DNA from 3 places in the Blastomonas sp. CCH9-A1 genome. Region 3 is predicted to be linked to each of the others. Evidence: predicted binding sites of a transcription regulator. Region 3 holds the regulator's gene; each other region holds the start of a gene.
The links. Region 3 encodes LexA, which represses DNA repair genes until DNA is damaged. Its sites were predicted from a motif close to GTTCCNCNCTTGTTCT; they were not measured.

Region 1 (7,381 bases), on a different contig from region 3:
GAGGCAACCAGCGCCCAGGGGATGATCGTGAAGATGCCGATATAGCCGACCGCAAGCAGCGCATTGCCCGGCGTCGCCGAGGGGTCGCCTGCGCCGACGGCCAGCAGCAGAACGAAACCTGCGGCCATGGCGATGATGGGCAGCAGCAGCCAGCCCAGCCCTGCGCGCCACAGCCAGCGGCGCGGCACCAGCAGCATCAGCGCCAGCGGCGCGATCAACAGCAGACTGACGAGCAGCCAGAAGCCGGGGGTGATCTCTTGCGGGTCGGCGATCAAGCCCATTGCCGACACTGCCCGTCACCGCGCATCACACCCCCTCCAGCAACCGATCGGCCTGCGCGCGCGCTTCGGGGGTGATTTCCGCGCCCGACAGCATCCGCGCGATTTCCTCCTTGCGGCCAGCATCGTCCAATGTGCGCACGCCGGTGCGCGCGACGGTGCCGTCGCTGGTCTTGGCGATCAGCAGGTGCTGGCTGCCGCGCGCGGCGACCTGGGGCGAATGGGTGACGACCAGCAGCTGCGTACCCCTGGCCAGCCGCGCCAGCCGCTCGCCGATCGCCGAGGCGACCGCGCCGCCGACGCCGCGATCGATCTCGTCGAAGATCATCGTCGCCGCCCCGCCCTGTTCGGCCAGCGCGACCTTCAATGCCAGGATGAAGCGCGAGAGCTCGCCTCCGGACGCAATCTTCATCAGCGGCGCGAAATCGCTGCCTGGATTGGTCGAGATGAGGAATTCGACATGGTCCATGCCGCTCGCCCCCCAGCGCGCCTCGTCGAGCGGCTGGACCAGGGTGCGGAAGCGCGCGGCGTCGAGCTTCAGGGGTTTCAATTCCGCCATCACCGCCGCATCGAGCGCCGCGCCTGCCTTTGCGCGTGCAGCGGACAAAGCCTCGGCCGCGGCGACATAGGCCGCGCGTGCCTTGTGCCGAGCCCGGTCCAATTCGGCGACATTCGCCCCGCCCGATTCGAGCGCGGCCCAATCCGCCTGCATCTTCTTGAGCAGATCGGGCAGCAGGTCGCCCGCGACATTGTGCTTGCGGGCGAGCGCGCGCAGATCGAACAGCCGTCGTTCGAGCTCGTCGAGCCGGACCGCGTCATAGGTCAGCGCCTCGGATGCCGCGCGCAGCTTGGCTTCGGCATCGTCGGCCTCGATCATCGCGCGGTCGAGCGCCTCCATCGCCTCGTCGAGCAGCGGGTGCTCCTCGGCAATCCGGCCGAGCTTGCGCGCCGCGCCGCGCAGCTGCGCCAGCGCGCCCTTCGATCCTTCGAAGGTCTCGAACAGCTCGGCGAGATCGCCCGAGAGCCGTTCGCCCTTCTGCATCGCGGCGCGCTCGCCTGCCAATTCCTCCTCCTCGCCCGGCTGCGGGCCGAACGCGGCGAGCTCTTCCAGATTATGCTCGAGCAGTTCGCGGTCGCGCATCGCGGTCTCGATCGCCTCGCTCGCCGCAACGAACGCCCGCTCCGCCGCCTGCCATTCGCGCCACGCCGCCGCGACGCCCGCGACATCGCAGCGCCCGAAACTGTCGAGCAGGTCGCGATGCCCCCTGGGGTTGATGAGGCCGCGATCGTCATGCTGGCCGTGAATCTCGACCAGCATCGCGCCCAGATCGCGCAGCAGCGCGGCGGACACCGGCTGGTCGTTCACGAACGCGCGGCTGCCGCCATCGGCGCGCACCTGCCGCCGGATCAGCAGCGGCTCGCCGGGTTCCTGCGCGATGTCGTTGTCGGCAAGCAGCGCGGCCACGCCAGCATGATCGCCCACGTCGAAACCCGCGATCACCAGCGCGCGCTCCGCCCCCTGGCGCACCAGGCCGCTATCGGCGCGCGCGCCCATGGCAAGGCCGAGCGCATCGAGCAGGATCGACTTGCCCGCCCCGGTCTCCCCGGTCAGCACGCCAAGGCCCGCATGGAAGTCCAGATCGAGCGCCTCGATCAGCACCAGGTCACGAATGGCGAGCGACAGCAGCATGTCCGTGCTTTAGACCATAGCAGGAACATCTGGAAACAGGCTTTTTGGTCGGGCGGGCGCAACGGCAGGGCGCGGGCAGCCGTATATCGGCACGCGGGACATTGACTTGTCCCGACACTGGCCATAGCCCGAGCAACTGGGGCAATACTGCGCAAGGATGACGACGCCGGGATGACCCTTTTGCTACAAATTTCCGCATCGAGCATCGCGCGATGAGTCTGGCCGCGCTGCCCTTTGCGCTGGCACTTGCATCGCTTCAGGCGGGAGGTGCGGAACCGGCACCCATCGCAGCGCCGATCGAGGCACCGGTCAAACCGGTCACACCGGCGGCCGCGCTGCCGCCCTGCCCGGCCATCGACCAGCTCGCTGCTGCTCCTGCCGAAACACCAGCCGCCGCTGCCGCCCCGGTGCAGGATGGCGCCATCGTCGTCACCGCGCGCCCCGATTCGCAGCCCGGCGATCCGATGCTGCAACTGAACGCCCAGTCGTTCGAGGTGGTGCAGGACGTCGACGAAGCGCTCGTCGGCCCGGTGGCGATGGCCTATAAGGATGCGGTGCCCAAGCCGGTGCGGCACGGCCTGCGCAATTTCCTGCGCAACCTCACTGAACCGATCGTGGCATTGAACTTCCTGCTGCAGTTGAAGCCGGGCAAGGCGGCGGAGACCGTGGGCCGGTTCGCGATCAACAGCACCATCGGCATCGGCGGGCTGTTCGACATCGCCAAGCGCGATCCGTTCAAGCTGCCCTATCGCCGCAACGGCTTTGCCAACACGCTCGGCTATTACGGTGTGGAGCCGGGCGCGTATCTGTTCCTGCCGCTGATCGGGCCAACCACGGTGCGCGATCTGGTGGGCGGCACGATCGACGGGCTGCTGCTCCCGAGCGTGGTCGGTGCGCCGTTCAACGACCCCTATTTCACCCTGCCCGCCGCGACGCTGAGCGCGCTGCAGGGGCGCATCCAGATCGACGAGCAGCTGAATGCGCTGCGCAACCAGAGCGGCGACCCCTATATGGCCGCGCGCGATTTCTACCTGAAGCGCCGCCAGGCCGAAATCGATGCGCTCAAGGGCAAGGTGCAATATCCCGATGCCGATCTTCCGTTCGTCAATCCGGGCACGGGTCGGACGATGGTGGTGCCGGTGGTGCCTGCGGCGCCGGGGTTGAACTGCGCGCCGGTGGGTTAAGGCCAAGGTGTTTGTCGCCTAAACACCTCCGCTCAGCCTGAGCCTGTCGAAGGCCCCACACAGACCGTCCGAAAAATTCATTCGTCACCCCCGCGCACGCGGGGGTCCCGCTTTTTCCAATGCTCAGCGCAAAAGCGGGATTCCCGCGTTCGCGGGAATGACGAGAGTTAAGACGCAGGCTTCGGCGCGGGGCCTTCGACAGGCTCAGGCTGAGCGGACATTTGGGCGGTTCAACGCCTGCACATCCGCCGGGCTCACGCCCCCTGCAACAGCCCTTCCCTGGCGATCTTCTCGCGCCACACTAGCGGCGCGAGCTGGTGGACGTTGTTGCCTTCGCTGTCCACCGCGACGGTGACCGGGAAATCGCTGACCTCGAACTCGTAGATCGCTTCCATCCCCAGATCGTGGAAGCCCACCACCGTGCTGCCCTTGATCGCGCGCGCGACGAGATAGGCCGCGCCGCCCACTGCCATCAGATAGGCGCTCTTGTGGTCGCGGATCGCATCGACCGCCGCCGGGCCACGCTCGGCCTTGCCGACCATCGCGAGCAGGCCCTGTTCCAGCATCATGCGGGTGAACTTGTCCATGCGGGTCGCGGTGGTGGGGCCGGCGGGGCCGACAATCTCTTCGCCCACCGGATCGACCGGGCCGACATAATAGATCACGCGGCCGCGGAATTCGACCGGCAGCGGCTCACCCTTGGCCAGCATGTCCTGGATGCGCTTGTGCGCCGCGTCGCGCCCGGTGAGCATCTTGCCATTGAGTAGCAGCCGGTCGCCCTGCTTCCAGCTCTGCACGACCTCCGGCGTCAGCGAATCCAGATCGACGCGGATCGCCGCCTTGTCGGGCGTCCAGTTGACATCGGGCCATTGGTCGAGCTTGGGCGCTTCCAGATAGGCCGGGCCCGAACCATCGAGCGAAAAATGCGCATGGCGCGTCGCAGCGCAATTGGGGATCATCGCGACCGGCTTGCCCGCGGCATGGCAGGGCGCGTCCATGATCTTGACGTCGAGAATGGTCGACAAGCCCCCCAGCCCCTGCGCGCCGATGCCGAGCGCGTTGACCTTGTCGAAAATCTCGATCCGCATCGCTTCCAGATCGTTCTGCGCCCCGCGCTCCTTCAGCGGCCCCATGTCGATCGGCTCCATGAGCGCCTTTTTGGCGAGCAGCACCGCATGTTCCGCCGTTCCGCCGATGCCGATGCCGAGCATGCCCGGCGGACACCAGCCCGCACCCATTTGCGGAATCATCTCGAGCACCCAGTCGACGATATTGTCGCTGGGGTTCATCATCTTGAACTTGGACTTGTTCTCGCTGCCGCCGCCCTTGGCCGCAACGTCGACATGCACGTGATGGCCCGGCACCATCTCGACATGCAGCACGCAGGGCGTATTGTCCTTGGTGTTGCGGCGGGTGAAGGCAGGATCGGCGAGCACCGAGGCGCGCAGCTTGTTGTCCGGGTGCAGATAGGCGCGGCGCACGCCCTCGTCGACAATCTCCTGCAGCGAGCGCGACGTATCGTCGAGGCGGCAGTCCATGCCCCATTTGACGAACACGTTGACGATTCCGGTATCCTGGCAGATCGGGCGATGCCCTTCGGCGCACATGCGGCTGTTGGTGAGGATCTGCGCGATCGCGTCCTTGGCCGCGGGCGACTGCTCCGCCTCATACGCCTTACCGAGCGCGCGGATATAATCCATCGGGTGGTAATAGCTGATGAACTGCAGCGCGTCGGCGACGCTCTCGATCAGGTCGGCGGCTTTGATGGTCACGGTCATGGCATTCCCCCAAGCTGGACGCGCTCTTGCAAGGCGCTGGCGGATGAATTGCGACCGTCTCTATTGTGGGCGCGACGCTATCGCAAGCCGGGGCACAAGGGAATCTGTCATGTTCTCAGCGCATTTGCCAGAATGCCCTGATCGGCTTATTATCTGCACCCGGATGCGTGAAACACGGTGATCTCCCTGCCGTAGCACTGGCCTTGCCAGGAGCGCGTGCGAGGAACTCGGGAGGCCTCGCCACGCATCCACCCCTTGCCACCAGATGTGCTCCGCAGTCTTTTGCACAGCCCCAAATTTGCCGTGCACAAGCCTGTGGAGAGGAAATTGTGGGCAAGCCGCATTTGCCCTCTTGCGATTTTTCGGACCGGCTTTTTTCCGCGCGTCGCGCCGCCTCGGTCCGGTTGCATCAGCGACGAGTGGAATCCCACGCGCGACGAACGGTTGGCCTAATTAACCATTTACCCTCTTGCGCCGGAATCAGGAAACGGCACTATAGGTAGTGGGGCATGCGGACGGGGCATACCAATACCAGTGGTTCAATCGAAGCGCGGGGGCAGACATCGGCTTCCACGTCAAGGGCGTTTTACCCCTTTTCGACGCATCACTGGGGATAAGTTTTCCCCCGTCGCGGGCCACAAGATGCTATACGGGACGCTTGCGCCCCGAGTCGAACAATTGCGGAACAAAGTTTCCCATCAACGGTCTTACGGGGGCGTCATGGATTTCAGAGATACGGGCAAGGGTAGCGCAGACGATATGGGTGAAGCAGATGTACTGGACGCAGCCGCAAAGACGGATTCGGGCGCAAAAATCGCGTCGGGCGAGGCCAATTCTGCGGAAATGGCGCTGATCGCCATGGCCGCCACCCAGGCTGCTGCCGCCGCCAAGCCCGCAGAGGCTCTGGACAGCAAGGCCGTCGCCGCGCGCCGGTTCCATGTCGTGACCGACAAGAGCCGCGATGTGCTGCTCACCGATTTCGGCAAGGAGACGCTGGAAGACCGCTATCTGCTGCCCGGCGAATCTTATCAGGACCTGTTCGCGCGCGTGGCGGATGCCTATGCCGACGATCAGGAGCACGCCCAGCGGCTCTATGATTATATCTCCAAGCTGTGGTTCATGCCCGCAACACCGGTGCTGTCGAACGGCGGCACGGGCCGGGGCCTGCCGATCAGCTGCTATCTCAACAGCGTCGATGACAGCCTTGAGGGCATCGTCAACACCTGGAACGAGAATGTCTGGCTCGCCTCGCGCGGCGGCGGCATCGGCACCTATTGGGGCAATGTGCGCGGCATCGGCGAGCCGGTCGGCCTCAATGGCAAGACCAGCGGCATCATTCCGTTCGTGCGCGTGATGGATTCGCTGACCCTCGCGATTTCGCAAGGTTCGCTGCGCCGTGGCTCGGCCGCCTGTTATCTCGATGTCTCGCATCCGGAGATCGAGGAGTTCCTCGAAATCCGCAAGCCTTCGGGCGATTTCAACCGCAAGGCGCTGAACCTGCACCATGGCGTGCTGCTGACCGACGAGTTCATGGAAGCGGTGCGCGACGGCGCGGACTTCAACCTGAAGAGCCCCAAGGACGGCAGCGTTCGCGGCACGGTGAATGCGCGCGCGCTGTTCCAGAAGCTGGTGGAAACGCGCCTCGCCACCGGCGAGCCCTATATCGTGTTCAACGATACCGTGAACCGCATGATGCCCGCGCATCACCGCGAACTCGGCCTCAAGGTCTCGACCTCGAACCTGTGCAGCGAGATCACCCTGCCCACGGGCCGCGATCACCTGGGCAACGACCGCACCGCCGTGTGCTGCCTGTCCTCGCTCAACATCGAGACCTGGGACCAGTGGCACGACGACAAGCGCTTCATCGAGGACGTGATGCGCTTCCTCGACAATGTGCTGCAGGACTATATCGACCGCGCCCCGCCCGAAATGGCGCGCGCCCGCTACAGCGCGATGCGCGAGCGTTCGGTCGGCATGGGCGTGATGGGCTTCCACTCGTTCCTCCAGGCACGCGGCCTCGGCTTCGAATCGGCGCTCGCCAAGTCGTGGAACATGAAGATCTTCAAGCACATCGCGGCCAAGGCATCCGAGGCCTCGATGCTGCTCGCCAAGGAACGTGGCCCCTGCCCCGATGCCGCCGACCAGGGCGTGATGGAGCGCTTCAGCTGCAAGATGGCGATCGCGCCGACCGCGTCGATCTCGATCATCTGCGGCGGCACCAGCGCGTGCATCGAGCCGATCCCCGCGAACATCTATACCCACAAGACGCTCTCGGGCAGCTTCGTGGTCAAGAACCCGTATCTGGAAAAGCTGCTGCGCGAAAAGTCGAAGGATTCGACCAATGTGTGGAACTCGATCCTCGAAAAGGGCGGCTCGGTCCAGCATCTCGACTTCCTGAGCGCGGAGGAAAAGGACGCGTTCAAGACCAGCTTCGAGATCGACCAGCGCTGG
Region 2 (7,381 bases), on a different contig from region 3:
GGTCAGGACAGGGGCTGAAGACGCATCGAAAGACGCGCCGGATTGCAGCTTATTGGAGCAGCCGGTCCGAACGATGGACGGTAAGCGGCGCGACACGGATGGTGCGCGCAATCAGGCGGTGCTGGCTCGGCCGCAAGGCGATGATCAGCGGCAGGAGCGTCACGACGAGCAGCACTGCGGCACTGATCGCGACCTGGCAGTCCTCGGCCAGAATCTGCGAGTCGCGAACCACGCCATTGCCCTGCGCCAGGGCCGGATCGGCCAGGCGCACGCCATCGCTCACCGAAAATCCGGTCAACAGCGCAAGCAGGGCAAGAAGCAGTTTCACTGGGAGCACGTCATCCTGTTCAGGCGGTTACATAGGCAATGGCAGGCCATTCGTCCATGGTCTTGCACGGACGGTCATGCCTGTTCGGCCTGCGGATCGAGCGCCTGCGGGTCGAAGGCCTCCGAATCCACCGCGCCGAAGCTCAGGTGCATTCCCGCCCTCATACTGCCGGCCTCCATCTGGAGTTCCAGCCGTTCGCAGTCTCTCCGGCGGAATTCCTCGACCACGCGGTCGGCGACGATGGGGTCGATCCCTGTGCGCAGCAGCGCGGTATGCGCCAGCTTGACCGAGGATTCGAACAGCTCGCGCTGCGCCGCCGCGATCGGTGCGTGCTTTAATGCGAGCAGCTGGCGACGGTCGTTGGCGCGCACGAAAATCTTCGCGTCTGGAAAGGCATGCGCGATCGGTTCGATCTGATCAGGTCCGAAATTCTTGTCGTCCATGCAGAACAGCAGCGCGCCTGCGCCTTCCGCGCCTGCCCGGCGCAGCAGGTCGATGCGGGTGCCATCGCCATAGAAGACCTTGCGGCCGAATTCGCCGCTGAGGCGGATTTGATCAGGGTTGATGTCGATCAGCGTCACCGAGATGCTTGCTCCAGCGAAGATCTGGGCTACCGCCTGGCCGAACCGGCCATGGCCGATGACGATCGCGTTCGACTGGCGCGCCTGTTCGGGATCGACCATGTCCTCGGTGCCCGACCCGCGCACCCCGCCGAACAGCCGGGTGGTGAGCATCAGGAAGGGCGTGGTCGCCATCGACAAGGTGACGATCGCACCGAAACGGCTGGCGGCGGCGGGTTCGATCAGCAGCGCCGCCTGCGCCTCGGCGAACAGCACGAAGGCGAATTCGCCGCCCTGGCTGAGCAGCAGGCCGAGCACGAACGCGGCGCGATTTTCCATGCCGAACGCCTTGGCGATGCCGAAGATGATCGCGACCTTGATCGCCACCAACGCCAGCGCCATCGCGACGACGAACAGCGGATCGGCCATGATCACGCCGATATCGAGCATCATGCCGACGCCGAGGAAGAACAGCCCGAGCAGGATCGAGCGGAACGGATCGATATCCGCCTCAAGCTCATGCCGGAAGGGCGAATCCGCCAGCATCACCCCCGCGATGAACGCACCCAGGGCTGCCGAAATCCCGATGCTGTGCATCAGCGCGGCGCTGCCGAACACCGCGAACAGCCCGGCGACGATGAACAGCTCGCGTTCGGCCACCTTGCCGATCAGCTTGAGCAAAGGCGCGAGGCCATAACGCCCGGCGAGGACCAGCCCGGCGATCGCCGCGACCGCATAGAGCGCGAGCAGCCAGCCCGGCGTCTGCGGCCCGGTCTGCGGCGCGCGCGACAGCGCGGCGATGATCGTCAGCAGCGGGACGATCGACAGGTCCTGGAACAGCAGGATCGAGAAGGCGCGCTCGCCGGTGGGGGTGTTCAATCGCCCCTGCGATTGCAGCAGCGGCAGCACCTGCGCGGTCGAAGACAAGGCGAGCGGCAGGCCGAGCCCCAATGCCGCGCCCCAGGTCGAGCCGGTGACGAGGAAGACGAACCCGGCAAGCACCAGCCCGCACACCACGACCTGCGACAAGCCCAGCCCGAATATGTCGCGCTTCAATTGCCACAGCCGCGCCGGGGCGAGTTCGAGCCCGACCAGGAACAGCAGCAAAACGATGCCGATTTCGGCGAAACCGACGATCAATTCGGGATCGGCGACCAGCCCGAGCACCTGCGGCCCGATGATGATGCCGCCGACCAGATAGCCGAGCACTGCGCCGAGCCCGAGCCTGCGGAACAGCAGCACGAAAGCGAGCGCAGCGGCGAGCAGCACCGTGCCCGACAGGAAGATATCGCCGCCATGTTCCATGGTTCAGGTGTCCGTTCGGGCCGATGTTTCGAGCGCGGCGACCGTCGCGCGCCAGGGCAGCATAATCGAACCGTGCCGCGCCGGATAGGGCAAGGCGGAGGTGAGATGCTCGATCCCCGGCCACGTGCCGGGATCGCTTCGTTCGCCCGCCAGAAACGCCGCCAGATCGTCGCGCGCCGCCCCCAGCGCGTCCCTGCCTTGCCCCGCGACATGCGCTGCGAGGATCGCTGTCGAGGCCTGGCCGAGTGCACAGGCGGTCGCCTGCACGCCGAAGCGTTCGACCCGCCGGTCCCCATCAAGCGCCAGCCCCAATTTCACCACCGATCCGCAGCTCTGCGATCGCAGTTCGGCGCGGTGCGGCAGATCGTCGGTCAGCGGATGATCGGCGAGCGACACCGCGAGCGCGAGGATGGCAGGCGTATACAGCACCTCAGCCATGGCGGCCCCGGCGGCGCGGCTCACTCATCGCCGAGCGTCTGCTGATAGTCGTAGAGATCGACCAGAGCGGTGCCGCTGGCATTGAGCAGCGGATAGGTGCGGCTGTCGGTGATCCATTCGGGCTGGCCCTCGTTCGGCCAGACGATGCCGTGCAGCATGGTGACGAGCAGATAGGCCAGGGTCGCCAGGATCAGCCCCTTGACCGCGCCGAAACCGAAGCCGAGCACCCGGTCGATCGGCCCCAGCACCGATTTGCGCGTGCGGCTGCGCAGCGAGGTCGCGATCAGCTTTCCGATCAGATAGACGCTGAGGTAAATGCCGACCAACGCGAGCGCCGCCGCGCCCGCATCATTGCCCACCGGCTCCTTGAGCAGCGCGGTGACCGGCGCATGGAACAGCCGCAGCGCGAAGATGCCCGCCACCCAGGCGATGAGCGAGATCGCCGCATAGACGAAGCCGTTGAGGAAACCCAGAATCGCGCCGCCCGCAAGCAGCGTGAGGACAAGGACATCGAATGCGGTCATGAGGCGAACCGCTAGTTGCGGCCCAGCAGTTGGTCAACGAGATTTGCCAGCCGCGCATAGGAACTGAGCCGCATTCCGCCGGTATCGCCCGACGCCTTCGCCGTCACGCTGGCGGGCACCAGCGCCTTTTCGAAGCCGAGCTTCGCCGCTTCGCGCAGCCGCAGCCCGGAATGCGCGACGGGGCGCAGCTCGCCCGACAGCGCGAGTTCGCCGAACACGATCGTGCCCGAGCCCAATGGCCGTTCGGACAGTGCCGAGACCAGCGCCGCCGCCACCGCCATATCCGCCGCCGGATCGGACAGCCGATAGCCGCCCGCTACATTGAGATAGACTTCCGCGGTCGAGAAGCTCAGCCCGCAGCGCGCCTCGAGCACCGCCAGCACCATCGCCAGCCGTCCCGAATCCCAGCCGACCACCGCACGGCGCGGCGTCGCCCCACTCGACAGGCGTACGGTCAGCGCCTGGATCTCGACCAGCACCGGCCGCGTGCCCTCCAGCGCCGGGAAGACCGACGTGCCCGGCATCTGCGCATCGCGGTCGCTGAGGAACAGGCTCGACGGGTTGCCCACCTCGGACAGACCCGCCTCCTCCATCGCGAACACACCGATCTCGTCGGTCGCGCCGAAGCGGTTCTTGATCGAGCGCAGGATGCGATACTGGTGGCTGCGCTCGCCCTCGAAGCTCATTACGGTGTCGACCATATGCTCGAGCACGCGGGGGCCTGCAATCGTGCCATCCTTGGTGACATGGCCGACCAGGATCACCGCGCAGCCGCTGTCCTTGGCATAGCGGATCAGTTCCTGCGCCGAGGCGCGCACCTGGCTGACCGTGCCCGGCGCGCCTTCGATCAGGTCGCTGTGCATCGTCTGGATCGAATCGATCACCAGCATCACCGGCGATTCCAGGCCGCGCAGCGTGGTCAGAATGTCGCGCACCGATGTCGCCGAGGCGAGATCGATCGGCGCATCGGCAAGGCCCAGCCGCAGCGCGCGCAGCCGCACCTGATCCGCCGCTTCCTCGCCGCTGATATAGACGATCGCATGGCCTGCCCGCGCCATATTGGCCGAGGCCTGGAGCAGCAAGGTCGACTTGCCGATGCCCGGATCGCCGCCCATCAGCGTTGCCGATCCCGCCACCAGCCCGCCGCCCAGCGCGCGATCGAACTCGGCAATGCCGGTCGAGATGCGCGGCGGCAGCTCGACCGCAGCGTCGAGCCGGGCGAGCTGGATGCGCTGCCCGCCGGTCTGCAGGTCGTGCCGCGCCGAAAAGGCCGTCGGCGCGGCCTGCTCGCTCAGCGTGTTCCACTCGCCGCAATCGGGGCACTGGCCCTGCCAGCGGTTGGAGACGCTGCCACAGGCCTGGCAGACATAGGTTTTGCGCGGCTTTGCCATGGCACGCGCATAGCCCGAACAAAACTGGAACGCAATTGGCGCTTTGCGCTTGCAGCGTAACATCGATAGCGTGCAGACGAAGTGACAAGAAGAGGCTGAACGAAAAGGTCCGCGCCGCCGCCATGCGCCAGAAGGAACTCCGCATCGCCCTGGTCTGCTATGGCGGCATCAGCCTCGCGGTCTATATGCACGGCATCACCAAGGAAATCTGGCGCGCAACCCGTGCCAGCCGCAATTTCCACGCGGGCGATCCCCCGGCGAGCGGCAGCCAGAGCGTGTATCGCGAACTGTTCGAGGCCTTTGCCGCGCAAAGCCAGGTCAAGCTGCGGCTGCTGCCAGACATTATCGCCGGGGCGAGCGCGGGCGGCATCAACGGCGTGTTCCTGGCCCAGGCGCTGACCAGCGGCCAGTCGCTCGAACCGCTGACCCGCATGTGGCTCGAATGCGCGGATATCGACCGGTTGCTCGATCCCGATGCGCGGCCGTTTTCGCGTTTCACCAAATTCTGGGCGCAGCCGCTCGTCTGGCTGCTGCTTAGGCGGCCCGGCGGCGCGCTCGACCGCAGCGTCGCGCCCGAAGCGCGCGCCGAGGTGCGCACCAAGCTCTCGCGCCTCGTTCGCGCGCGCTGGTTCGCCCCGCCGTTCAGCGGCACCGGATTTTCCGCGCTTTTGTATGAGGCGATGGAGGCGATGGCGGCGACGCCCGCAGGCCCGCGCCTGCTTCCGCTCGGCCAGCCGCTCGACCTGTTCGTCACCGTTACCGACTTTCGCGGGCATCTCGAGCGGCTGCGCCTCAACAGCCCGGCCGAGGTGGTCGAGACCGAGCACCGGCTTTCCATAGGCTTTCGCTATCTGCGCGGCCGCGACGATTCGCTCGCCGATCCAGCCGAGCTCGTGTTCGCCGCGCGCGCCACCGCGAGCTTTCCGGGTGCCTTCCCGCCGTTCAACGTCGCGGAGATGGACCGGATGCTGGCGCGACGAGAAAGGCACTGGCCCGGGCGCGAGGCGTTTCTGGCGCGCGTGTTCCCCCAGCAATATGCCGAAGGCGAGGCCGAAAGCGCGGTGCTGATCGATGGATCGGTGCTCGCCAACGCCCCCTTTGCCCAGGCGATCGACGCGCTGCGCGACCGGCCCGCGCATCGCGAGATCGACCGGCGCTTCGTCTATATCGACCCCAAGCCCGATATCGTCGGCGGCATGGACCAGTCGCGCGAACGCGATGCCATGGGCCAACGGCTGCCCGGCTTCTTCTCGACCATTTTCGGCGCGATCTCGGACATTCCGCGCGAACAGCCGATCCGCGACAATCTGGAAGGCATCGAGCGCCGCTCGTCGCGCGTGCGCCAGATGCGCGCCATCACCGATGCGCTGCGCGCCGAGGTCGAGGAAACGGTGAGCAAGCTGTTCGGCTACACCCTGTTCCTCGACAGCCCGACGCCGCAGCGGCTGACCAAATGGCGCAACAAGGCGCAGGACCGCGCCGCGCATATGGCGGGCTTTGCCTATGCCTCCTATGCGCAGCTCAAGCTCGCGACGATCGTCGAGGACATGGTCGACACGCTCCGCCGCGCGCATCGTGGCCCGCGCGCGCTCTACGCCGAGCGATTGCGCGAGGCCATTCGCGCGGAGCTGCACCGCAGCGGCATGGACCGGCTCTCGGGCAAGGGCGGCGGGGCCAGCGACGAGGCGATCCTGTTCTTCCGCACCCAGGACCTGGGCTTCCGCATCCGCCGCTTGCGCTTCCTGGCGCGGCGGCTGGGCGAGGATATCGCGCAATCGGGCCGCACACCGCCCGAAGCGGTGGTCGCGATGCACGAAACGCTCTACGCCTGCCTTTCGCACTATCTCGACCGTGAGACGACAGACCATCTCGGCCAGGGCTTTGCCGATATTGCCGCAGGTGCGATCGACGACCCGGCCATGGCGATTGCCGAACTCGCTGCCCGCCGCGACCTGCGCAGCGCGGATGGGATCGTCGACGAGCAGCTCGCAGGCGCGCTTGCGCTGCTGCCGCGCGAGAGCCGCCGTTCGCTGCTGCTCGCCTATCTCGGTTTTCCGTTCTACGACATCGCCACTTTGCCGCTGCTCCAGGGCGAAGGGCAGAACGAATATGACCCGATCAAGGTCGATCGCATCTCGCCCGACGATTGCCAGTCGCTGCGTCAGGGCGGCGCGGCGGCGATGCTCAAGGGCATCGAGTTCAACAGCTTCGGCGCATTCTTCAGCCGCGCGTATCGCGAGAACGACTATCTCTGGGGACGCCTGCACGGGGCCGAGCGGCTGATCGACATCATCGCCTCGTCCATGCCCGACGGCAGCCTGTTTCCGCCGCATCTGCTCGCCGATTTCAAGCGCCGCGCGTTCCTGGCGATCTGCGATGAGGAAGCGGCGGTGCTGACCACCGATCCCGATCTGGTCCCCGGCATCCGCCGCGAAATCGAGGCGGCGTTCGGCGGTTAGGCTTTGCTTTGCGCGCTTGCATCCCTAGCTTGGTGCCCATGAATTCCACGATCGCCCGCTGGCTGATGCTGCCGCTGCTCCTGATGATCCAGGCGTGCAGCGGCTTTCCGTTTCTCGACATGGGGATGGCCGCCTGGGACGGCCCGAAAAAGGGCACGCCTGCACTCTGGCATGTCCAGGGGCCGAATGGCGGCGAAGCCTGGCTGTTCGGCGGCATCCACGCGCTGCCCACTGACATCAGATGGATCAGCCCGAAGATGAAGCAGGCGATGGATCGGTCCGACCGGCTGGTGCTCGAAGTCGTGGGCCTCGAGAATTCTGCCGATATCACGAAAACCTTCCAGGAGCTTGGCAACAGCCCGGGCCAGCCGCCTCT
Region 3 (7,381 bases):
CGGTGACTTCCTGCTCGAATCGGTCGAGGGCGGCGAAACACGCGCGCGGCACAGCTTTGTCGGCCTCGCGCCCGATCTGGTATTCCGGGCCTCGGGCGATGCTGCCGAGATCAATACGCAATGGGCGACCGATCGCGCGGCGTTCGCGCCCTGCGAGCAGGGCTCGCTCGATGCCTTGCGCCAGCTGGCCGAGGCCTGCCGGATGGAGGTTCCGCCCGAACTGCCGCGCGCACTCGCGTTTCTGGTGGGCTATTTCGGCTATGAGACGATCGGTCTGGTCGAGAAGCTGCCGCGCGCGCCGCAGTCCGATCTGGCGCTGCCCGACATGCTGTTCGTACGCCCGACCGTGCTGCTGATCTTCGACCGGCTGAAGGACGAGCTGTTCCTGATCGCGCCGATCTGGGCGGGCAGCGGCGATCCCGAGCAGGCGATCGCTGCGGCCGAAGAACGGCTCGATGCGGCCGAACGGGCGCTGTATGCGCCCCTGCCCGCTGCCGTGCGCGATGCCTCGCTCGACCCGGACAGCCTGACGCCGCAGCCCGTGCTCGCGCCGGGCCGCTATGGCGAGATGGTGCTCAAGGCCAAGGACTATATCGAGGCGGGCGATATCTTCCAGGTCGTGCTCGCGCAGCGCTTCACCGCGCCCTTCGCGCTGCCACCGATCGAGCTCTATCGCGCGCTGCGCCGGGTGAACCCCTCGCCCTTTCTCTATTTCCTCGACCTGCCCGGCCTCGCGCTGATCGGATCGAGCCCCGAAATTCTGGTGCGCGTGCGCGATGGCGAGGTGACCATCCGCCCGATCGCGGGAACGCGGCCACGTGGCAAGACGCCGGCGGAAGATCTGGAGAATCGCGCAAGCCTGCTCGCCGATCCCAAGGAACTGGCCGAGCACCAGATGCTGCTCGATCTTGGCCGCAACGATGTCGGCCGCGTCGCAGCGGCAGGCACGGTGCGCGTCACCGACAGCTTCACGGTCGAACAGTACAGCCATGTCATGCACATCGTCAGCAATGTCGTCGGCGAACTGGTGCATGATCGTGACGCGATCGACGCGCTGTTCGCGGGCTTTCCCGCGGGCACCGTCAGCGGGGCGCCCAAGGTGCGCGCGTGCGAGATCATCGCCTCGCTCGAGCCCGAGACGCGCGGGGCCTATGCCGGCGGGGTCGGCTATTTCGCACCCGATGGCTCGGTCGACAGCTGCATCGTGCTGCGCACCGCGATCGTCCGCGACGGCACCATGCACGTCCAGGCGGGCGCAGGAATCGTCGCCGACAGCGTGCCCGAATATGAACAGCGCGAATGCGAAGCCAAGGCTGGCGCGCTGTTCGCCGCCGCGCGCGAAGCCGTCCGCCTCGCCAGCGAAGCAGGATTTGGCCAATGATCCTCGTCATCGATAATTACGACAGCTTCACCTACAATCTCGTCCATTATCTGATGGAGCTGGGCGCGGACGTGCGGGTCGAGCGCAACGATGCGCTCACCGCGCGCGAGGCGCTGGCAACCAATGCGGAAGCGTTCCTGATCTCGCCCGGCCCGTGCACGCCCAACGAGGCGGGGATTTCGCTCGATCTGGTCGCGGCCTGTGCCGATGCCGGAAAGCCGCTGCTCGGCGTGTGCCTGGGGCATCAGTCGATCGGCCAGCATTTCGGCGGCGAGGTCGTTCGCGGCGGTCTGATGCACGGCAAGACCTCCCCCGTGGTCCATGACGACACCGGGCTGTTCCAGGGCCTGCCCTCGCCGTTCCTCGCGACGCGCTACCATTCGCTGGTCGTGCCGGAGGAAAGCCTTCCGCCCGAAATGATCGTCAACGCGCGCGTCGAGGCACCGGCAGGTGAGACCGCGCATGTGATGGGCTTCCGCCACGCGACGCTGCCGATCCATGGCGTGCAATTCCACCCGGAGAGCATCGCCACCGAACATGGCCACAAGATGCTGGCCAATTTCATGACGCTGGCGGGCCTTGAGGTGAAGCCGATGCGCGAAGGCCTGCTCGCATGACCCGGCTGCCCGATACCGCCCATCCGCTGAGCCGCGACGACGCCGCCCAGGCCTTTGCCGCGATCCTTGACGGCACGGTGAGCGACGAGACGATTGCCGAATTCCTGATCGCACTGTCCGAACGCGGCGAGACGGCGATCGAGATCGCCGCCGCCGCGCAGGCGCTGCGCGACCGGGTGATCCCGATCGCCGCGCCCGCCAATGCCATCGATGTCTGCGGCACCGGCGGCGACGGGCACCATACGCTCAACGTCTCGACCGCCGTGTCGCTGGTCGTGGCGGCCTGCGACGTGCCGGTCGCCAAGCATGGCAACCGCGCCGCCTCGTCCAAGGCGGGCGCGGCGGACACGCTCGAAGCCTTGGGCATGGACATGACCGCCGCCGGTGCCAGCGCCGAGCAGTCGCTCGCCGAGATCGGCATCTGCTTCCTGTTCGCGGTCAACCATCATCCCGCAATGCGCCGCATCCAGCCGATCCGGCAGAAGATCGGCCGCCGCACCATTTTCAACCTGATGGGTCCGCTCGCCAATCCCGCAGGCGTCCGCCGCCAGCTGATCGGCATCGCGCGGCCCGGCTATGTGCATGTCTATGCCGAGGCGCTCGAGATGCTGGGCACCGAACATTCGCTGATCGTCTCGGGCGACGAAGGGCTCGATGAGCTGTCGCTGGCCGGTGGCAACGAGGTCGCCGATATCGGCCCCGATGGCGTCATCATGAAGCGCTGGCAGGCCAAGGACGCAGGGCTGCCGACGCATCCGATCGAGGCGATCCGGGGTGGCGATGCGGCGCATAATGCCGCCGCGCTGCGCCGTCTGCTCCAGGGCGAGACCGGGCCGTATCGCGATGCGGTGCTGTTCAACGCCGCTGCTGCGCTGCTGATCGCGGGCGAGGTCGAAAGCCTTGCCGAAGGGGCGGAGGAAGCCGCCGAGGCCATCGACAAGGGGCTCGCCAACGCGCTGCTCAACTGCTGGATCGATTTCACGAAAGCCGCCGCATGAACAAGCTGGAAGAGATTTGCGAGGTCAAGCGGCAGGAGGTCGGACGGCGCAAGGGGCTGATTTCGCAGGCCGAACTGGCGAGCCGCGCTGCGGCTGCCTCCGCCCCGCGCGGTTTCGCACGCGCGCTCCGCGAGACATCGCGCGACGGCTTCGGCCTGATCGCCGAGATCAAGCGCGCCAGCCCCTCCAAGGGGCTTATCCGCGCCGATTTCGATCCCGCCGCGCATGCAGCCGAATATCAGGCCGGCGGCGCGGCCTGCCTTTCGGTGCTGACCGATGAGCCCTATTTCCAGGGGCATGACGATTATCTGGTTGCCGCGCGCGCCGCGTGCGACCTGCCCTGTTTGCGCAAGGATTTCATGGTCGATGTCTGGCAGGTGGCCGAAAGCCGCGCGCTGGGGGCCGATGCGGTGCTGATCATCGTCGCCGCGCTCGACGATGCGACCATGGCCGAGATCGAGAGCGCGGCGCTGGACCATGGCATGGACGTGCTGGTCGAGGTGCATGACGAGGCCGAGATGGAGCGCGCGCTCAAGCTCCGCTCGCCGCTGATCGGGGTGAACAACCGCGACCTGCGCAGCTTCGTCACCGATATCGCCACCACCGAGCGGCTGGTCGGCATGATCCCCGAAGGCCGCATCGCGGTGTCCGAAAGCGGCATCAACAGCCATGCGGATTGCGTGCGTCTGTCAGAGCGTGGCGTACGCTGCTTCCTGGTCGGGGAATCGCTGATGCGCCAGCCCGATGTCACGCAGGCGACGCGCGCGCTGCTCACCGGAGCCGCCGCCTGATGGACAAGCTGACCCATCTCGACGCGACCGGCGCGGCGCAGATGGTCGATGTCTCCGCCAAGGCCGATACCGTGCGCGAGGCGGTGGCCGAAGGCGTGATCACCATGGCCCCGGCGGTGATCGCCGCCATCCGCGCGGGCGATGTCAAGAAGGGCGACGTGCTGGGCACGGCGCGCATCGCGGGCATCATGGCCGCCAAGCAGACCAGCAACCTGATCCCGCTCTGTCACCCGCTGCCGATCGCCAGCGTCTCGGTCGATTTCGAGTATCTCGAGACCGGCGTGCGCGTCGAAACCCGCGTGCGCACCAACGGCAAGACCGGCGTCGAGATGGAAGCGCTGACCGCCGCGAACATAGCCCTGCTCACGATCTATGACATGGCCAAGGCGCTCGATAAGGCCATGGTCATCGGCCCGGTGCGGCTGCTCGCCAAGAGCGGCGGCAAGTCGGGCGACTGGACCGCCGACTGATGGCGGGCGGGCTTATCCCGCTCGACGAGGCGCGCGACCGCCTGCTCGCGCTTGCTGCGCCCCGCCCCGCGATCAGCCTTCCGCTCGATCAGGTCACCGGCCTCACCCTGGCCGAGCCGCTGGTGTCGCAGCGCAACCAGCCCGCCGCCGATCTGTCGGCGATGGACGGCTATGCGGTGCGCAGCGCCGACCTGCCCGGCCCATGGCGCGTCATCGGCGAGAGCGCGGCGGGACGGCCCTTCGCGGGCGTACTTGCGCCGGGACAGGCCGCGCGCATTTCGACGGGCGCGATGATCCCCGATGGCGCAGATTGCGTCGTGGTGCAGGAAGACGTCGCGCGCGAGGGTGACCGGCTGACGCTCACCGGCGATGGCCCCGCAGCTCCCGGCGCGCATATCCGCCGCGCAGGCCATGATTTCGCAAACGGGACGCAACTCGCTGATGCGGGTGCGATCATCGACGCGCGGCTGATCGCGCTTGCCGCGATGGCAGGGCACGGCGCGCTCGCCGTCCACCGCCGCCCGCGCATCGCGATCCTCAGCACCGGCGACGAGCTTGTCCCACCCGGAAACCCGCTCCCCTCACCCGCGCATATCCCCGCGAGCAATGGCGTGATGCTCGCTGCGCTGCTGTCTTCCCTACCCTGCGATCTGATCGTCCCGCCGCTGCTGCCCGATGACCGCGCCACCATCGCCGCGGCGCTGCTCGAGCACAGCCAGGCCGATATCATCGTCACCACCGGCGGCGCATCGGTCGGCGATCACGACCTCATCCAGCCCGCATTGCTCGACAGCGGCGGAACGGTCGATTTCTGGCGGATCGCGATGCGACCAGGCAAACCGGTGATGGTCGGACGTCTGGGCGATGCGATCGTGCTCGGCCTGCCGGGCAATCCGGTCTCGGCCTATGTCACTGCGACGTTGCTGCTGCTGCCGCTGGTGCGCAAGCTTTTGGGTTATCAACAGCTTGTCCCTGCCACCTCCCAGGCGATCGCAGGCGAACCCTTCCCGGCGAACGGCCCGCGCCAGGATTTCGTGCGTGCGCGCTTCCACGATGGCGCGCTCATCCGGCTGAGCAATCAGGACAGCGGAGCGCTATCGGCGCTGCTTCAGGCGGATGCGCTGGTGGTCCGGCCAATCGATGCGCCGGAGGCCAAAATCGGCGATCCGATCGATTATATCGCGCTTTGCCACGGGACTTGACACAAGCTCTTGACCTGACCGTCTTTGTTTCGTAATTGTTCCGTATTCGTTCGAACGCAGGTTCGGCGCAGAAAAGGAACATCGGCGATGCTGACCCGCAAGCAACATGACCTGATCCGCTTCATCCAGGAACGGCTGGAGGCCGATGGCGTCTCGCCTTCGTTCGAGGAAATGAAGGAAGCGCTCGATCTCAAGTCCAAGTCGGGCGTGCACCGGCTGGTCAGCGCGCTCGAGGAACGCGGCTTCATTCGCCGTCTTCCCAACCGGGCGCGCGCACTCGAAATCCTGAAGCTGCCAGAGGCGAGCGTGAAGCCGCGCGAGAAGGAGCTCGCCGCTGCTGCCGCCGCGCGCGCCGATGCCGCGCGGAGCAATGTCGTCAGCATGGACGCGGTGCGCAAGGCGGTGTTGCCGGAGCCTGCGAACAGCAATGTGCTCGAAATTCCGCTGCACGGCCGCATCGCCGCCGGTGCGCCGATCGAGGCGTTCGAGGGCACCGAGATCCTGCCTGTTCCCGCCGCCCTGCTCGGCGCGGGCGAGCATTATGCGCTCGAAGTGTCTGGGGACTCGATGGTCGAGGCGGGCATTCTCGATGGCGACTTTGCGTTGATCAAGCGCACCGAAACCGCGCGCGACGGCGAGATCGTGGTCGCGCTGGTGCGCGGCGAGGAGGCGACGCTCAAATATCTGCGCCGCGAGAACGGCCGCATCCGGCTCGATCCTGCCAATGCTTCGTATGCACCGCAATATTATGCGCCGCACGAGGTGCAGGTGCAGGGCAAGCTCGCCGGCCTGCTGCGCCGCTATCACTGATCCTGAATACGGGCCCGGCGAGCGTCGGGTCCGCGTCGGAATGGGCGGGCCGCTCCCCTCGAAGCGGCTCAGGTGCGGGTGAGCCCCATATCCTCGAGCAGCCGCCCCATATGCTGCTTGAACGGGAAGAAGCCCTTGCGCGCGTGCGGCCAGAAGGTGTCGTCCCATGCCCGGCGCACCTGGACGAGTTCGATCCCTTCGCCCGCCAGCGCCTTGGCGATTTCCGTCAGCCGCGTCGCGACCGGGCCGACCGGGGCATAAGGCGTCACCACCCGGTTGACGCCCGCCTCACGCGACGCCTGCACGATCGCCTCGGCATTCAGGGCATCTATCCGCTTCACCGGTGCCCTGCCGGTTTCGCCAAGCGACGCAGCCATGTCGTGCGCAGCATCCGCAACGAAGCCGCGCGCCTTTTCACCCCAGAGCAACGCCGGATCGGCAGCGATGCAGGTGCCGCAGATATCAACCTCGCGGAGCACCGCATCATCCGGGTGCATGTCCTCGCTGGTGATCAGCAGCAGCGCCGGCGCACCCCTGGCCGATCCTGCCGCAGGCAAGGGCGCTGCGGCAGGTACCGGTGCTTCGGTCAGCGGCTCGGCGATTTCCGCCAGGCCCTTCGGCGCAAACCGCCCCCCGGTATAGCGCGCGATATTGTCGGCCGTGGCGAGATAGGTCTTGCCCGCCGTCTGCAAGCCCGCGACCCAGCGCCAGGACAGGGTATTGCTCGCCGCATCGGCATCGATCAGATGGCGCAGGAAGAAATCCGCGCCCAGGGTCCAGGGCAGGCGCAGCGTGAAGATCCAGATCGAGGCGAACCACATGCGTGCGTGGTTGTGCAGATACCCCGTCTCGACCAGCTCGCGCGCCCAGTCATCGAAGCCCTCGATGCCGGTGCGGCCCGCTTCCGCCTGTTCCAGCGCGCGGACATTGCGCAGCCGCTCGTGCTGCTCGTCGCGCTCGACGAGGAAGCGCTCCCAGATGCCGGGCCGCATCTCGAGCCAGCCCTTCCAATAGGTGCGCCACAGCACCTCCTGCACATATTTCTCCGCCGCCGCGAGCGAATGCCGTTCCAGCACCGCCGCGCACACTTCCTGCTCGTTCAGCAGGCGATA

Region 1: a site for LexA is predicted at 5,602-5,617, ahead of AX725_RS16720 (ribonucleoside-diphosphate reductase subunit alpha). Genes of this name have one in related genera too.
Region 2: a site for LexA is predicted at 4,562-4,577, ahead of radA (DNA repair protein RadA). Genes of this name have one in related genera too.

The regions. Positions count from the first base shown of each region.
Region 1 is NZ_LSHM01000062.1:31,302-38,682, reverse strand. It holds gene AX725_RS16740 (Imm63 family immunity protein) at 1-281, opposite strand, end outside; gene recN (DNA repair protein RecN) at 307-1,968, opposite strand; gene AX725_RS16730 (MlaA family lipoprotein) at 2,181-3,152, shown strand; gene AX725_RS16725 (fumarate hydratase) at 3,407-4,930, opposite strand; gene AX725_RS16720 (ribonucleoside-diphosphate reductase subunit alpha) at 5,651-7,381, shown strand, end outside.
Region 2 is NZ_LSHM01000002.1:63,551-70,931, reverse strand. It holds gene AX725_RS00500 (hypothetical protein) at 50-328, opposite strand; gene AX725_RS00495 (monovalent cation:proton antiporter-2 (CPA2) family protein) at 403-2,193, opposite strand; gene AX725_RS00490 (iron-sulfur cluster assembly scaffold protein) at 2,197-2,631, opposite strand; gene AX725_RS00485 (CvpA family protein) at 2,652-3,155, opposite strand; gene radA (DNA repair protein RadA) at 3,167-4,546, opposite strand; gene AX725_RS00475 (patatin-like protein) at 4,669-7,005, shown strand; gene AX725_RS00470 (TraB/GumN family protein) at 7,044-7,381, shown strand, end outside.
Region 3 is NZ_LSHM01000043.1:92,125-99,505, forward strand. It holds gene AX725_RS13575 (anthranilate synthase component I family protein) at 1-1,381, shown strand, start outside; gene AX725_RS13580 (anthranilate synthase component II) at 1,378-1,998, shown strand; gene trpD (anthranilate phosphoribosyltransferase) at 1,995-2,996, shown strand; gene trpC (indole-3-glycerol phosphate synthase TrpC) at 2,993-3,787, shown strand; gene moaC (cyclic pyranopterin monophosphate synthase MoaC) at 3,787-4,257, shown strand; gene AX725_RS13600 (molybdopterin molybdotransferase MoeA) at 4,257-5,459, shown strand; gene lexA (transcriptional repressor LexA) at 5,547-6,269, shown strand; gene AX725_RS13610 (FAD-binding domain-containing protein) at 6,338-7,381, opposite strand, start outside.